Regions from separate parts of the Pandoraea morbifera genome, predicted to be linked through region 2. Evidence: predicted binding sites of a transcription regulator. Region 2 holds the regulator's gene; each other region holds the start of a gene.
The links. Region 2 encodes FNR, which switches genes on or off when oxygen is low (the NO sensors DNR and NnrR bind a similar motif). Its sites were predicted from a motif close to TTGATNNNNATCAA; they were not measured.
Positions count from the first base shown of each region.

Region 1: PMO31116_RS01065 (MBL fold metallo-hydrolase RNA specificity domain-containing protein) is a predicted target of FNR. The motif match lies at 1,853-1,866, and genes of this name have one in related genera.
Region 3: yiaY (L-threonine dehydrogenase) is a predicted target of FNR. The motif match lies at 1,811-1,824, and genes of this name have one in related genera.
Region 4: PMO31116_RS04850 (OmpW/AlkL family protein) is a predicted target of FNR. The motif match lies at 1,885-1,898, and genes of this name have one in related genera.

Region 1 is NZ_CABPSD010000001.1:247,023-251,233, reverse strand. It holds gene PMO31116_RS01070 (DUF1488 family protein) at 52-351, opposite strand; gene PMO31116_RS01065 (MBL fold metallo-hydrolase RNA specificity domain-containing protein) at 341-1,756, opposite strand; gene PMO31116_RS01060 (universal stress protein) at 2,011-2,526, shown strand; gene PMO31116_RS01055 (universal stress protein) at 2,519-2,995, shown strand; gene PMO31116_RS01050 (response regulator) at 3,132-3,776, shown strand; gene PMO31116_RS01045 (cyclic nucleotide-binding domain-containing protein) at 3,919-4,211, shown strand, end outside.
Region 2 is NZ_CABPSD010000010.1:49,146-53,356, reverse strand. It holds gene scpB (SMC-Scp complex subunit ScpB) at 151-1,374, opposite strand; gene fnr (fumarate/nitrate reduction transcriptional regulator Fnr) at 1,716-2,453, shown strand; gene PMO31116_RS16630 (YybH family protein) at 2,714-3,148, shown strand; gene PMO31116_RS16625 (LysR family transcriptional regulator) at 3,202-4,122, opposite strand.
Region 3 is NZ_CABPSD010000014.1:95,052-99,262, reverse strand. It holds gene PMO31116_RS19815 (hypothetical protein) at 1-395, shown strand, start outside; gene yiaY (L-threonine dehydrogenase) at 517-1,665, opposite strand; gene exaC (acetaldehyde dehydrogenase ExaC) at 1,850-3,370, opposite strand; gene PMO31116_RS19800 (sigma-54-dependent Fis family transcriptional regulator) at 3,672-4,211, shown strand, end outside.
Region 4 is NZ_CABPSD010000002.1:311,647-315,857, reverse strand. It holds gene PMO31116_RS04860 (TonB-dependent receptor family protein) at 1-154, opposite strand, end outside; gene PMO31116_RS04855 (DUF2946 family protein) at 408-905, opposite strand; gene PMO31116_RS04850 (OmpW/AlkL family protein) at 1,131-1,823, opposite strand; gene PMO31116_RS04845 (LutC/YkgG family protein) at 1,964-2,593, opposite strand; gene PMO31116_RS04840 (lactate utilization protein B) at 2,590-4,035, opposite strand; gene PMO31116_RS04835 ((Fe-S)-binding protein) at 4,032-4,211, opposite strand, start outside.

The DNA.
Region 1 (4,211 bases), on a different contig from region 2:
TGATCTCGCCTGCGATGCGCGTCGCGCCGGTCGCCAGCCCACCAGAGCTCATCATCCGTCCCGGCAAGGCGGGCACTCCATGCCCCAGCGGAAGTGGCCGCTTCGCAGCAGGATCGGCGCGCCCTGACAGAGCTTGAGATAACGCGCCGTCATTTTCTCGATCGACGGGCGGTGGGCGCGGAAGGCAACCATCAGGTCCTCGGCATTGATGGACTTGGCGTCGCAGTGGTCTTCGAGTGCCTCGGCCGAAATGGCGCACACGATTCGCTTGCCGTCGCAGTCGACGGCAAACTCGATGGTCATGTCGTCGGCGTTGTAGACGGCGGCGACGCGGGGGAACTCAATCTTCACGGCCAGGCTCCTGTGGCGGGGGACGATGCGCCGACGCGAGGCCCGCGTCGGACAAGCTCACCTGCTCCATGAACTCCACGACATGGCACGGCCAATCGAAGCGCTCCGAAATACGTCTGCGCAAACTGTCGGACGCCGCAGGCTCCCCGTGATTGAGGAAGATGTGACGCACCGGCCGGTCGAACTTCGCGAGCCAGTTGAGCGTTTCAGCATAGTCGGCATGCGCCGACAGCGTATCGAGCTGTATGACTTCGGCCGTCACATGAACATACTCACCGAAGATCTTCACCTCGCTCGCGCCGTCGACCAACGTCGATCCGCGTGTGCCGGGCGCCTGAAATCCGGTAAACAGGAGGGTGTTGCGCCAGTTGCCCGCCATCGCCTTGAGATGGTGCAACACCCGGCCGCCCGTGGCCATGCCGCTTCCCGCGATGATGACCGACGGCATGGCCCGCGTGTCAAGCCACTTCGATTGATCGACGCTCGTTACAAAGGTAGCCGCGCCACACATTTGAGCGCATTGCGCCTGGTCCAGTCGCTGATCAGCCAGATGCGCCGAATACACCCGGGTCACGTCGATCGCCATCGGGCTGTCCAGAAACACCGGTATGTCCGGAATCTCGCCGGCCGCCTTGAGGCGCGCGATCCAGTACATCAGGCTTTGCACCCGGCCCACGGCGAACGCAGGCACGATCACCGTGCCGCCGCGTGCGAACGTCCGGTGGAGAATCTCGGCGAGTTGTCCGCCAGGATCGGTGCGGTCGTGCAGCCGATCTCCGTAGGTCGACTCCAGCACCAGATAGTCCGGCGTCTCCGGGTTTGCCGGCGCCGGCATGATCGGGTCGTCGGCCCGGCCAAGGTCGCCCGAGAATAGGATCTTTGTCGCGCCAACGTCGAACTGCGCCATGGCCGCGCCAAGAATATGACCCGCGTGACGGAATGTGACCTCGATGTCAGGCGAAATGGCGAACGGTGTGTCGAACGCCCTCGGCTTGAGCAGCCCGATGGCGCGCCTGGCATCCGCAGTCGTGAAGAGCGGAAGGGCGGGATGATGCTTCGATTTGCCGTGCCGGTTCAGAAAGTCCGCCTGTTCCTCTTCCAGGTGCGCGCTGTCGAGCAACATGATCTCGCACAGGTCGCGCGTGGCCGCCGTGCAGTACACCGGGCCCTGGAATCCATAGCGGGCCAGCACCGGCAGGTATCCGCTGTGATCGATATGGGCGTGAGTGAGCACGACGGCGTCGAGACGATGCAGATCGAACGCCGGCGGCGCCCAATTGCGCGCACGAAGGTTCTTGATGCCCTGAAACGCGCCGCAATCGATCAGCAACTGCCTTCCGGCAGCCGAAAGCAGGGTTTTCGATCCGGTGACCGTTCCGGCCGCGCCCAGAAAGCTCATCTGCATGGAAACACCTCTGACAGGGACCGGAGCGAATATCGTCTCCGGCACTGAGAGCATAGCCGTCGTGAGGCGAATCGCCCGGTGACGCGCGGCGCGACGTTGATGTGAGTCAATGCCCGGTCGCGTGCCGGCACACGGCGAGTGCCGGCGGCGCTACTGTCTAATCGCCAGCGTAACGTCACCGTAATGCCGGGCGAATCATGTCACCGGCGAGCGTCACGCACATTTCACCGCACTCTTCCTGTGAGGACGACGCAATGTCTCATCGAATCCTGCTTGCCACAGACGGCAGCGAGACCTCATGGCACGCCCTGCACGAAGCGATCCGGTTCGCCATGCCAGACGATGTCGTGAGGGTAGTCAATGTCATCGACGATCCGTTCACCCATTACCAAGCGGCGTTTGCCACCTACATCGACCTTGAAGCGATTCGGGAGGGCCTGATCGCCGAGGGCCAGCTCACCCTGGCGGACAGTTACAAGAAACTGCACGACGAAGGCCTGCAGGCCGACACGCGCTCGATCGATCTGCGCACCTGGGGTGGAACGGTCGCCGACGCGATCCTGCGTGAAGCCCAGCACTGGCAAGCCGATCTGCTGATCCTGGGCACGCACGGACGCAGGGGCGTCCGACGCCTGTTGATCGGCAGTGTCGCCGAGCAGGTGCTGCGCCGCGCGCACCGCCCCGTCATGCTGGTCACGGGAGCGGACGGCACCGCGCCACGCGCGGCGGGCCTGCCGACGGTCACCGAGGAGGGCGGACATCATGTATGAACGAATCCTGGTCGCTATTGACGGCAGTCCGACCGCTGACGCCGCGTTCGATTACGCATTGGCCATGGCAAAGGCACGCCGGGCGCGGCTGCACGTGCTGTTCGTGGTGGACATTCCCGTCGCCTATGTCACTGATGCCGATCCGTTCCCCTTTATCGAAGCCCTTCGGATGCAAGGGGAGAGCATGCGCCAACTGGCCACGAAGCGGCTCAACGACGAGGGCGTGAGCGGCGACGTGGAGATTCGCGACCTGCTGCCGCTGGGCGGAGACGTGGCGGTGCAGATCAATGCCGCCGCCGACGAGTGGCAAGCCGACCTGATCGTGATCGGCACGCACGGCCGGCGAGGCTTCCGGCGATTGGCGCTGGGCAGCGTTGCTGAGAACTGCGCGCGGCAGGCGCACCGCCCGGTGCTTCTGATCCCCCCGACAGGCGTCGAACCTTCCGAAGCTCCCGGGAATGTTCTATAGACGCCACCTGTCGAATGCGCCTGCCGGAAGCGTCAGGCCGCGTGTAGAATCGATTTCATGGACGCCCGGGCATGGGCGTGCGTGGGTATTGCACATGCAATGCATCGAACGGGGTATACGACAGAAAGGCGGGCAAATGACTCGCATCATCGTTGCGGACGATCACACGCTGGTAAGGGCTGGATTGCAGCGCATCCTGGCCGGCAATGAGGCCCTGGAGATTGTGGGCGAGGCATCGAACGGCGCCGAGGCGATGTCGCTGCTTCAGACCACGCCATGCGATGTGCTGCTGCTCGATCTGTCGATGCCCGGACGCAGCGGCGTTGACCTGATTGCCCATATCAAGGCCACGTTTCCGCGGCTTGCCGTGCTCGTGCTCACCATGCACGGCGAAGAGCAGTACGCGGTCAGGGCGCTCAAGGCCGGCGCCGCGGGCTACCTGACCAAGGAAAGCGCGCCGGCGGAACTGGTGAGCGCCGTGCGCAAGGTGCATGACGGCGGGGTATATCTGAGCCCATCGATGGCCGAGCGAATCGCCAGGGACCTGGCGAGCACGGTAGACGAGGGCCCGAGCTTCCGGCGCCTGTCCGACCGGGAATTCGATGTCTTCCTGATGCTCGCGCGCGGTCTCTCGCTCTCGGACATTGCGGACAGCCTGTGCGTGAGCGCCAAGACCGTGAGCACCTACAAGGCGCGCGTCCTGCAGAAGCTCCAGCTCAGAAGCCAGACGGAACTGGTGCACTACGCGATCCGCCACGAGCTGCTTCGCGACAATCCCTGAACGCACCGTTTGTAGTCCAATGCCTACAGGCTGTCGTGTCGGCTGACACGACGTCGCGCAACGCGCTTATTTTTTTTCCGGCGTCTGTCTCCAATACTTCAAGCGTGATGACTTGACTTGAGGCCGTTGAGACGGAGTTGCCATGTATGCCCCTTCTTCCCTTTCGAACCGTTCGCCCCTCGCCCCGATTTCGCCGCTCGCGCCCGTTCCCCGCGGTCCGGCCGATCCCTCGGAGACCTCGGGAATCGCAGCGCGAAGCATCCGGATCCATCGGGCTTTCGATGACGTCGACGCCAGCGCACCCCGTTGCAGCACCTGCCTGCTCCGGCAGTTCTGCCTGGCGGAAGGCCTCTCCGACGAGTCGGCACGCCGGCTCGATTGTGTGACACGGGTGCGCCGCACGGTCCGGCGGGGCGAGGTGCTATTTCGGCCCGG
Region 2 (4,211 bases):
AACCTCATTGGAAAACGGGATCGTTGCGGGCCGGCAAGTTGCGCTGCCCTGATCCGTGTTCGCACCATGAATGCGCGGCAAATCCTTGCCGCGACTTCGTTCTTATCGCTAGTGGCCCTGCTGTTGCGCGTGACGCAATGCGCTGGCGCCTCAGGTGCCCGTGACGAGAGTCTTGTCGTCCCCGTCGTTCTCGTCGTCATCCATCCCACCGGACATGGGCTGACCGGTGGCGGCTTCGTTCGCTGCCGGGTCGACAGCGCGCGGGGAAACCTCCTGCGCGACCGGCGCCGCGGGACCATCCGCCTGCGTCGGTGCATCGTTTGCTTCACTTGCGAGGTACTGCGCATCTTGCGGCGGACCGCCGGCTTCCTTAGCCGCAGCCCCCGAATCTTCGGAAATTTCCTCAGCGCCGTGACGGCCCTCAACCTCCCGACCGATCTCATCAACAGACGCTTCACCTTGCGGCGCGGCGACCTGCTCACTGACGCGTCCCGCCTGCACGAGTTCCTCGCCATCCGTCGGAATTGCCCCGACATCGGCGCCGACATCGCCATCGGCGGCGCCAGGCGCCGCCTCGGATACGCCGGAGTCTGCCGCATCCGCGGGGGCGTCGCCTTCGGCCATGACCGCGTCGAGCAAAACGTCTTCCGTCACCGCATCGTCGCCGGAAGTTGGCCGTTGACCTTCGGGCAGGCCCTGCGCGAGCGGCAGGTCGTCGGCGCAATCCTGCGCCAAACGCGCCAGGGCTTCGGCATCGGCCACCGGCGCGTCGTCAGACGCCGCGTCGTCTCCCGTCTCGCCCTCGGCCCGCTCGCCGAACTCGATGTTCTGCTGCGCGAGCAGGTCGATTTGCGCTTGCGCCGCCGGGTCCTCGAGCGGCGGCAGCGCATCGAGCGCGCGCAGCCCGAGGTCGTCGAGAAAGTCCTTGGTCGTGGCGTACAGGCCGGGGCGCCCCGGCACATCGCGATGACCGATCACCTCGATCCAGCCACGGTCTTCGAGCTGCTTGATGATCTGCGTATTGACCGTCACGCCGCGAATTTCCTCGATATCGCCACGCGTGACCGGCTGGCGATATGCAATGATCGCAAGCGTCTCCATCACGGCACGCGAATACTTCGGCGGCTTCTCCGGATTGAGACGGTCAAGGTATTCGCGCATGCGCGGACGACTCTGGAAACGCCAGCCGGTGGCCAGCGCCACCAATTCCACACCGCGGCCGTCCCATTGCATGCGGATTTCCTCGAGTAGCGCGCGCACCGTGTCACCAGACACGGCGTCATTGAAGAGTTTGCGCAGATCGCCGACCTTGAGCGGCTCCTGCGCGCAAATCAACGCGGTCTCGAGGACGAGTTTCGCCTCTTGGGTATTCATGTGCGACTAAGCAAACCGGGGGCTTGGCAACCCGGAATCAGGAATAAATGGATGCTTGGAACACGAGAAACGGTCGTAGATCGAAAAAACAACCGCTTCGCATAAGCGCGCGCCCGTTTGTGTTCGGTCGTAGTGACGGCGGCGCAACCTGGATGCTTCGAAACGACCTGCCGGGAAAACGCCCAGGCCGATGGTGCGGCGAGACGGACGTCCGGTATGTGCGCAATTATTACTGAAACACTGTCGCCCGTAAAGCGTCGTGCAAACCCTCGCCATTCCTGGCGCGGAATCGACAGGTCGACGCCCCATGGTAAACTCTCAAAATAACTTCAGGGGCCTTCATGACCACAGAAATCGGTCGCATTCCCGTCGTCCAGCCCCGCTGTTCCACTTGCTCGCTGGGCCAGTTCTGCCTGCCCGTCGGCATTCCGGAAGCGGAACTGGAACGACTGGATGCACTCGTGAGCGAGCGCCGTCGCCTCAAGAAAGGCGAGGTGCTCTATCACGCCAACGATGACCTGAGCGCCGTCTATGGCATCCGCTTCGGGTCGCTCAAAAGCTGCGTCACGGCGCCCGACGGCCGTGAGCAGGTCGTCGGCTTCCACCTTCAGGGCGAGTTGATCGGCCTGGACGCGGTGGCCGACAGTCATCACCCCACCACCGCCATTGCGCTCGAGGACAGCGAGCTGTGCATCGCGCGTTTCGGCGAACTGGAGACGCTTTCGCGTCAGGTGCCGTCGCTGCAACGCCAGTTGCATCGTCTGATGAGCCAGGAAATCCGCAACGAGCATCAGCAGCTTCTCGCCCTGGGCACCATGCGCGCCGAGGAGCGGCTCGCGGTCTTCCTGCTCAACCTCTCCGAGCGTTTGTCGGCGCGGGGCTACGCCGCCAACGAATTCGTCCTGCGCATGAGCCGCGAAGAAATCGGCAGTTTCCTCGGCCTCAAGCTCGAGACGGTCAGCCGCCTGTTCTCGCGCTTCGCGCAAAACGGCATGATCGAAATCCGCCAGCGGCACGTCAAGATCATCGACGCCGTCGCCCTGCGCGAACTCGCCGGCGTCTCCGGCATTCACTGCTGAGACCGGTCACCGGGGGCGCGCAGGCGTCCCCGCCCTCGGTTTGCCTCGCACGCCCCCTTCACCGGTTACGCTTCCCCGCGTTACCCCCATACGCTACCGGCCAAAGACGCCCGCCGCCTTGCGCCAGATCAAGAGACACGCACTGCTGCCGTCAGACGCTCGACGTTCGACAAGCCCGGGCAAACCCTCCATAATCGTCGGCGCGATCGCCGGACGGCGCATTTGCCGCCCGACGCCAAATCCCGACGGAGGCCGCCGTTATGCCCGCTGCCATTTTTCTGAGTCCGGAAGACGCCGAGCACGCCTATTACGAGGCGCTGCGCACGGGCGACCCCGACGCGCTGATGGACGTCTGGTCGGAAGATGAGGAAGTCGTTTGCATCCATCCGTCCGGCCCCCGGCACGTAGGCCCCGCGGCCGTGCGCAGCAGCTGGCGGCAGATCCTGGCCAACGGCGGGCTATCGGTGTCGGTCAGTCACCTTCAGGTGGCCCGCAATCCACTATGTGCCGTGCATAACGTGCTCGAGCAGATCCAGGTGGAATCACACCCCGAAGCGCGCTACGCCTTCGTACTCGCCACGAACGTCTACCTGAAGGAGGCGGACGGCTGGCGGCTCGTGCTGCATCACGCCAGTCCCGCGATCGGACACGAAGATAACGGCGCGACGCTCGCCCGCACGCATCACCTTCACTGAGGCACTCGCGCCGCCGGCCGCTGGCCGCTGGCCACTCATGCACCTGAGCCACGCTACGAGGCGTCGAGCCGCGCATCCCAGTACGGCACCGGCCCGGGGCCGAAGCGGGTCTGCAGAAACTCGATCAGCGCGTGCGTCTTGGGTGGCACGAATACCCGACTGGGGTAGACGGCCCAGATGGCGACGTCTTCAGCCAGTGGATAGGCAGGCAGTACCGGCACCAGGTCACCGCGCTGCAGGTGCGTGCCGACGTCCCACGTCGATTTCAGCGCGATTCCCATGCCCGCGAGCACCGCGTCGCGCAGCACCTCGCCGTTATCGGAAACCAGTCGCCCGCCCACTCGCACGTTCAACTCCCCGCCCGGCGTGACGAACCGCCAATCGCGCTGCCCCGCCAGAATCAGACACTCGTGCGAGGCGAGATCGCCCGGATGCTTCGGCGTGCCGTGGGCCGCCAGATACGCGGGCGACGCGCACAGCGTGCGACGATTGCTCGCGAGCTTGCGGGCCACGAGCGTTGAGTCGCGCAGCGCCCCGACGCGAATCGCCAGGTCGACGCCCTCTTCCAGCAGATCGACCACGCGATCGGTCAACCGAAAGTCCAGCGAAATCCCGGGGTAGCGATCGAGAAACGCGGGCAAGGCGGGCGAGACATGCTGACGACCGAACGACGAGGAGCACGACACCCGCAAACGTCCCTGCGGCGCCGCGCGCCCCTGCCCAACACTCGCCAGCGCCTGTGCCTCGGCTGTCAGCAACGTCTGTGCCTGTGCGAGAAACGCTTCCCCCTCTTGCGTGAGCGCCACGCGTCGGGTCGTGCGATGCAGCAGACGCGCCCCAAGTCTGGCCTCGAGTTGCGCCAGCCGGGTGCTGGCCGTGGCAGGCGAAAGCCCCCGTTCGCGCCCGGCCGCCGAGACATTGCCCAGCGCCGCCACGCGAACGAACAACGCCACGGTATCGAGGTCCAACGCCATTTAACGGATTCTCCGAAAAATCTTTTCGACATTATGCGAATTTTCAACGCAATCGACTAGCGGTAGTCTTTCGCTATCGCTTCGCGTGG
Region 3 (4,211 bases), on a different contig from region 2:
CGGTGCCGACCATCGAATCGAACGGTCACAGCGTCGACGACGAGGTAAAGGCGAGCTTGATCGCGGGATTCAAGAAGCAGGCGGACAAGAACGGCATGCCGGTGTCAGCCAGCGGTGTCCCAGTGAAAATTACGGTCGAGGAGTACAACGCACGCTCTACCGCCGCGCGTGTGCTGCTTGGCGTCCTGATTCCGGGCGATCACATCAAGGCGCGCGTCGACGTCTCCGGCCGGACTTATCTGGTTGAAGATACGGCCCGGACGACGATCAACGGCATTGGCCTGGTGGCCGAGAACGTCGGCTCCGATGCGGCCAACGGCATTGCTACGCTTGCAGGTGTGACGGTCCAGACGATTCAGCCGGTGCAGCCGCCTGTCGGCATGACCACGCGCTGAACGAGGCGCTGTCACATACAGACGGGTTGCGGGACATCCTCATTCCCGCAACCCCTGAGGGCTTCCGTCGGCCATCACATCGGTGAATCGCCGCTTTCGGCCGTGTCGATGCGCAACTCCATCAAAACGCCCGACGGAAGATCTCCTCGATCTCGGCTTGCTCGGCGCGTCGCGGGTTCGTGAGGCCGCACGCGTCCTGCATGGCGTTCGCCGCCAGCGTGGGAATATCCGATGTCTTCGCACCGAGTGCCTCGAGACCGGCCGGAATGCCGATGTCCTTCGACAGGCGCCGGATCGCGGCGATGGCCACCTTCGCGCCTTCCTCGGCGCTCAGTCCGTCGACCTTCTCGCCCATCGCCTGCGCAATGTCCCTCAGGCGTGCGGCACTCACACTTGCATTGAACTCCTCGACGTGCGGCAGCAGCACCGCGTTGCACACGCCGTGCGGCAAGTCGTAGAAGCCGCCGAGCTGGTGCGCCATCGCGTGCACGTAACCGAGCGACGCATTGTTGAAGGCCATCCCCGCCAGGAATTGCGCATACGCCATGTTCTCGCGTGCCGCCATGTCGTCGCCGTGCGATACGGCGCGCCGCAGGTTCTGCGAGATCAGCGTTACCGCCTTGAGCGCGCACGCGTCGGTAATCGGCGTAGCGGCCGTCGACACGTAGGCCTCGGTGGCGTGCGTGAGTGCGTCCATGCCCGTGGCGGCGGTCAGCCCCTGGGGCATCGCCACCATCAGGGCCGGGTCGTTGACCGACAGCAACGGGGTCACGTTCCGGTCCACGATCGCCATCTTCACGTGGCGCTTCTCGTCCGTGATGATGCAAAAGCGCGTCATTTCGCTCGCCGTGCCTGCCGTTGTGTTGATCGCGACGAGCGGCAGCTGCGGCTTCTTCGATTGGTCAACGCCTTCGTAGTCCGCAATGTGCCCGCCATTGGTCGCGCACAATGCAATGCCTTTCGCGCAGTCGTGCGGCGAGCCGCCGCCGAGCGAGATGACGAAATCGCACTGACGCTCGCGCAACATCGCCAACCCGGCTTCCACGTTGCCGACCGTGGGGTTCGGCTTGGCACCGTCGAATACCACCGACTGAATGTCCTCGCGAGCCAGCATCCCGGCCACCTTGTCGGCGACGCCGGCCTTGGCAAGGCCCGCGTCGGTCACGATCAACGCGCGGCGGAACTGATATTGACGCAAGGCGGCAATCGCCTCGTCGAGACTACCCACACCCATCATATTGACGGCGGGAATGAAAAAGGTCGTGCTCATGGTGATGCTCCTGATCTGCTCTGTGAGGGGCACAACGCGCGCGCGGCCGACGGCATCGTCGATGCCGACCGGACGCGCCGGCGGTGTCCAGAATCAACGCTTGCAAGCACTGAGGACAGCATCGCACCCTCGGCGCGATGCGTCCTTGATCTGCTGCAAACCGGACAAGGAATAGAGCGAACGCTCAAAAGAACCCGAGCGGGTTGACGTCGTAGCTCACCAGCAGATTCTTCGTTTGCTGGTAGTGGTCGAGCATCATCTTGTGGGTCTCGCGCCCGATCCCCGACTTCTTGTAGCCGCCGAACGCCGCGTGCGCGGGATAGAGGTGATAGCAGTTGGTCCACACGCGCCCGGCCTGAATCGCACGCCCCATCCGATAGGCGCGATTGATGTCGCGTGTCCAGACCCCGGCGCCAAGGCCGAACTCGGTATCGTTCGCAATTGCGAGTGCCTCCGCTTCGTCCTTGAAGGTCGTCACGCCTACCACCGGCCCGAAGATCTCTTCCTGGAACACGCGCATGCGGTTATCGCCCTTGAGCAGCGTGGGCTGGATGTAGAAGCCCGAGGCGAGCGGCCCATCGAGCCTCTCGATGCCGCCGCCGGTGAGTATCGTGGCACCCTCCTTGCGGGCGAGGTCGAGATACGTGAGGATCTTGTCGAACTGCTGCTGCGACGCCTGCGCACCCACCGCGGTCTCCGTGTCGAGCGGATCGCCGCGCTTGATGCGCGACACACGCGCCATGACCACTTCCATGAACGGCTCGTAGATCGACTCCTGCACGAGCGCTCGCGACGGGCATGTGCATACCTCACCCTGGTTCAGGAAGCCGAGCACCAGCCCCTCCGCCGCCTTTTCGACGAATTCGGGTTCGCCGCGCATGATGTCGTCGAAGAAGATGTTCGGCGACTTGCCACCCAGCTCGACCGTGCTCGGAATCAGATTGGCGGCCGCACGCGCGAGAATCTGTCCGCCGATGGGGGTCGAGCCCGTGAAGGCGATCTTGGCGATGCGCCGGCTTGTCGCCAGCGCTTCACCCGCCTCCTTGCCAAAGCCCTGCACGATGTTGAGCACCCCCGGCGGGAGCAGATCGCCCACGAGCTCGGCAAACAGCGTGATCGTGAGCGGCGTCTGCTCCGCAGGCTTGAGCACCACGCAGTTGCCCGCCGCCAGCGCGGGCGCAAGTTTCCATGCCGCCATCAGCAACGGAAAATTCCACGGAATGATCTGACCCACGACACCAAGCGGCTCATGGAAGTGGTAGGCCGCCGTGTGGGCATCGATCTCGGCCGCCGTGCCCTCCTGCGCGCGGATGCAGCCCGCGAAGTAGCGGAAGTGATCGATGGCGAGTGGCAGGTCGGCGGCGAGCGTCTCGCGCACGGGCTTGCCGTTGTCCCACGTCTCGGCCACGGCGAAGCGCTCCAACTGGCTCTCGAGCCGGTCGGCGATTTGCAGCAGAATGCGCGAGCGCGCCTGCACCGAGGTCTTTCCCCATTGCGGCGCCGCGGCGTGGGCCGCATCGAGGGCCAGCTCGATGTCGGCACCGCCGGAGCGGGGAAACTCGCCGATCACCCCGCCTGTGACCGGCGACGTGTTGGTGAAGTATCGTCCCTCCACGGGCGGCACGAACTTGCCGCCAATGTAGTTCTCGTAACGCGGTTGCAGGGACAGCAGGGCACCGGGTGTGCCGGGTGGGGCGTATCGCATGTCGTGTCTCCGGATATTGTCGTGTCGGTGGCGCGGCGGCCACGCCACACCCCCAAGCAATTCGCGGGCCACCCCGGCGCGCGCCAGGCGCCACGGGCATGGCCGGTACGCTGCCCGGCGCCGGGTGTGCCGATTCCGTGACACATCTGTGCCATGCGATGACGGGGGTGTCTCACCGTCGTGACAGGCAATCGCCCTTTGCCCGTCGATTGACATAGCGCATTGCAAACCCCCCCGGCATGCGACATGCTTCAGGGACGAACACGAGATCCGCAGATCATCCGGCAGGGGGAGACGACCAATGCCAGTCAATACCGAGTCGGCACACGCGCGCCGTGTGCTGAGCGTTGCGCAAGGGCGCCCGGCGCCGGGCACCGCCGAGACCGACCCGAACATCGCCAGCTCGTGGCGCCGCTGCCTCGACGCGCATGCGCTCGATCCGGGCGCGCGCATGGCGCCGCGCGTGCTGGCGTCGTCGGAATTGCGCGAGCGACGCAACGCGATGGAGCAGTTGCGCTGCGTGTCGATGCCGGTGCTCGAACGCTTGCAGCGACAGTTGATGAATCCGCACCAGGCCGTGTTGCTGACCGCGCCCGACGGCGTCATCGTCGATTCGCGGCTCCACGACGGCACGCGCGACGACTTTCATCGCGCCGGACTGTGGCCCGGCGCGGACTGGAGCGAATCATGCGAAGGCACCAACGGCATCGGCACGTGTGCGGTCGAGCGCACTCCCGTCATCATCTGCCGGCAAGATCATTTCCGTGCGCTGCATACGCCGCTTACCTGCACGGCAAGTCCCGTCTTCGCGCCACACGGCGATCTGCTCGCGGTGATCGAT
Region 4 (4,211 bases), on a different contig from region 2:
TCGGTGAAGTGAGTGATTCGGGCGGAGCGGTCACTACGGTCACGGGCAACGTGGCCTCGGGGGCGGTCGTCAGTGCGTGCGCTGCACTGCCGAGGGAGGCAAGGGCGAGCGCGATGGCCGTTTGCAACGGCTTCTGCGTCTGGAAACGCGACATGGAATTCTCTCTCTCGTGCGACCGCGCCGGGCGGTCGCCTGATGTACGTGTACGGCCGCACGCGCATTGTGCGAAGTCTTGTCAAATGCCGGGTGCGGTGGACGCACGGCGCGTTCGTTGCATCGTGAGAGACGCAAGGCGACGGGCGACGGGCGACGACGTGCGTCGTCGCGCAGCGCGCGAGCGATCGCACGAACCGGCCAGGCATGGCGCGTTCGGCAAGCTTTACCGGTCGAGACCGGCTCGTGAAGGATCAGGCGGCGCCGACTGGCGGTGCGCGCGCGAGGGCGGCGCGAAAGCCGGTGCGCGGGTAGTACGGCACCCGTACCCGGGGGGGCGGGTCGATGTTTGACTGCGCGGCGCGCGGGAGGGTAAGAACGTCGGTCGTGACGAGCGGCTGGTGCGCCCAGAGCGTGCAGTAGCCGCACTTCTCCCAGTGGTCGGCCGATGCGAGCGAATGATCGGCACCACCGTGAAGGCCGTGTTGCTCAGTGGCGCGAGACGGCGCGGGCGGTGCCTGTGCGTCGTCGTGTCCGGAGTGGCCGTCGTGGGCGGGTGCTCGCTGTGCATCGGCGCGCGCTGCCGTGTTCGTGCCGAGCGAGGCCTGCGTGCCTTGCGCCGTGCAGTAGATCGCGAAGGGGTCCTGCTGAACGGCGGCCCGCCACTGCGCGATCGCAGGCATGAGCGCCGCCAGCAGGATCGCCAGCAAGGCGATCCCGATTGCGACGCGTTGCTGTCGGAGCTTGCGCATGCCTGGGCCGGGGGAGTGACGACGTGAGATTCACGGAACCAGGCATTGTAGGCGGGGTCTTCGGGCAACGTAAATGCTTTGCGTTCTCATGTAGGGAGGACGCGACAATTTGACGCATCGCCGGACGTCACGTGCGTGTTGCCAACGTGGACTTGCAGCAGCCCGGACACTCATGAAAAGGGAGCGCCACCGCCCGACAGGCATCAGTGGCGGTCCACATCGGAATCAGAACTTCATGCCGAGGCCGACGCCCACGATGAGCGGGTCGATGTGAAGCGTGCCGAGATCGGCGCCGGCAAGCGAGGTGTCGGTCTTCATCCAGATCTTCTTGATGTCGACGTTGAAGAAGAGGTTCTTCGTCATCTGGATGTCCACGCCGGCTTGCAGTGCGGGACCGACGCTGTGGTTCTTGATCGAGATCGGTGTGCCGCCCGCATTCAGGCTGCTGTTCCAGAAGCGCGTGTAGTTGACGCCCGCGCCGACGTAAGGCCGAACCTTGCCTGCGTGGTTGAAATGGTATTGCAGCAGCAGCGTCGGCGGCAGTACGTTCACACCCCCGAGATGTCCGAGGCTCGACGTGAGCTGATGACGGGACATGCCGAGAATGAGCTCCACGCCCACGTTGTCGAGAATCATGTACGTGAAGTCGAGTTCGGGCACGATGGCATTGTTGACGGTCACCCCCAGCGTCGGCAGCACGCTGCCGCTTGCATGCGAGTCCGGCATGATGCCGATGGCGCGCACGCGCGCAAGGATGTCGCCGGCGTAGATCCCCTGTGAGCTGTCCTTGATGAAGCCGAAGGTCTTCTGCGCTTCGGGCGCCCCTTGTGACGATTGCGCGTTGGCGCAAGTGCTGGAAAAGGCGATGCCGGTGAGCAGTGCGGCGGCGATCGCCGTGGCGCCGAGAGAGTGCTTCATGATGTTGTCCAAAGTCGTGAGTGAGCACGGACGATGGTAGAAGCGGGGCGCGCAGGCGTACTTGATGCGCGTCAAGCGCGGGGAAACACGAGCGCGTCATGCGACAAACTGTCGCGCGCTCGCGTGGCATTCCGATGCAATCAGTCTCGCGGCAGCAACACGACGGTGAGCGAGCGAACGCCTTGCGCGCCCTGAATGAGTACCCCTTCGATATCGGCGGTGGCCGAAGGCCCCGTCACCAGCACTGCATATCGCGCCGACGCGAAATCGGGCAGCCGGTAAATGTCCTGCAGGCCGTCGACGATGTCGCGCGGGTCGAGCAGCACGACGAGGTGTTGCACGAGATAGCCGAGCGCATTCACGCCGTACTCCTGCTCAGAGAGCCAGACCGAGCCGGTTTCAGCCACACCGAAGCGGGCGCGAACCACACCGACCTCAACGTCGTGCAACGACGCCGGCGCGCGCCTCGCGTCGAGCGGCTGCGCACCTCGGGCCTGCGGCGTCGCCGTGACCGGCGTGATGCCGGGGAAGCGTTCGGCAAGCCAGCCGGCCAATGCCGGTGCGTCGTCCAATGTCACGAGCTTGCCGCCCATGGCGACGAGTTGATGGCCGAAACGTTCGCGGCGGTCGCCGGCAGGCGTCTCGAAGACGGGGAGCGCCGGCAGGGGGAAGGGCTCGCGGCCGCCGTCGGTCGGGTGGTCGTCGTCGCGCAATGCCACACGTTGTGCGGCGCGCACGCGAACGAGGAATGCTTCGCGGGACGTATTCACAGGGTCTCCCCGGGGCTCGGTTGATCGGGATCGCTCGCCGCCGCTTCCGATACCGGATCGAGCGTGGGGCGGTTGGCGTCGTACCAGTCGCGAAACGTTTGCGACGGCGCATCGGGAAGGTCACGGCCCTTGCCCCACGTATTGAGCGGGTTATAGAGCAGCAGGTTTGGCAACCGGTGCAACGCGGCGTTCATCGACTTCACCGACGCCCGGTACAGCACCGGATTGGCGAGCAGCTTGCCAGCGACCTTGATCAGGCCGCGCTTGACGGGCGGCAGCTCGCCTTCCTCGGCCACGATCTGGCGCCACTTGTACAGCTGCTCGTGAATGTTGATGCGCACCGGGCAGACGTTCGAGCAACTCCCGTTCATCGTGGATGCGAACGGCAGCGCGCTGTAACGTTTGAGGTCGTATGCGGGGTTGAGGATGGCGCCGATCGGCCCGGCGTAGGTGCTGCCATACGACAGCCCGCTGCTGCGACGGTAGACGGGGCACGTGTTCATGCATGCGCCGCAGCGGATGCACTTGAGCGAGTACCAGAAGTCGTCCATTGCCAGGCGGGCGGTGCGGCCGTTGTCGACGATGACGAAGTGCATTTCGGTGCCCGGACGAGGCGCACGGAAATGCGAGGTGTACTGCGTGATGGGAGAGCCCAGCGCGCTGCGCGAGAGCAGGCGCACGAACACGCCGAGATCGGCCATGCGCGGAATGAGTTTTTCGATGCCGAGCGACACGATGTGTACCGGCGGCACGTTCGCCGACAGATCGGCGTTGCCTTCATTGGTGCAGACCACGACGGTGCCGGTCTCGGCAATGGCGAAGTTGCAGCCGGTCATCCCGGCGCCCGCCTCGAGAAAGGCGGGGCGTGTCGTGCGGCGCTGGCTTTCCGCCAGATAGTGCACATCGTCGTTGTTGGGGTCGGTGCCGAGGGTGCGCCCGAACAACTGTGCCACGTCGCCGCGCAGCTTGTGCACGGCTGGCACGACCACGTGCGACGGTGGCTGCCCGTCGAGTTGCTGGATGCGCTCGCCGAGATCGGTCTCCATCACCCGGATGCCGCGCGGTTCCAGGTATTCGCGAAGCTCGCACTCGTCGGTCAGCATGGACTTGCTCTTGACGAGCGTCTTGACGTCGTGCGCGGCCAGAATGCCGTGCACGATGGCGTTGTGCGCGGCGGCATCGAGCGCCCAATGCACTTTCACACCGTTGGCTTCGGCCCGCGCGGCGAACTGTTCGAGATAATCCCCCAGCCGGGAGAGTGTGTGTTCCTTGATCTGCGAGGCGAGTGTGCGCAGCGTCTCCCATTCGTCGATGGATGCCGCTTGCGCGTCGCGCTTCATGCGCAGGTCCCAGAGTCGCTTGTCGTGGAACGCCACATGTTCCGTCTTGGCGAGAAACGCCTCCGCGTTTTTCGCGTGATCGACGCGTGTCGTGCCGCTCATGCCGGGACCTCCTCGCGCGCGCCGCCGTCTACCCCATTGAGGATCTGTGCGATATGCAGGAAGCGCATGTGGGTTCGGGTGCGGGCCGCGCAGCCCTTCTGATGCATCAGGCACGACATGTCGGCCGAGACGATGAACTGCGCGCCCGCGTCGAAATGGTCGCGAACCTTGTCCTG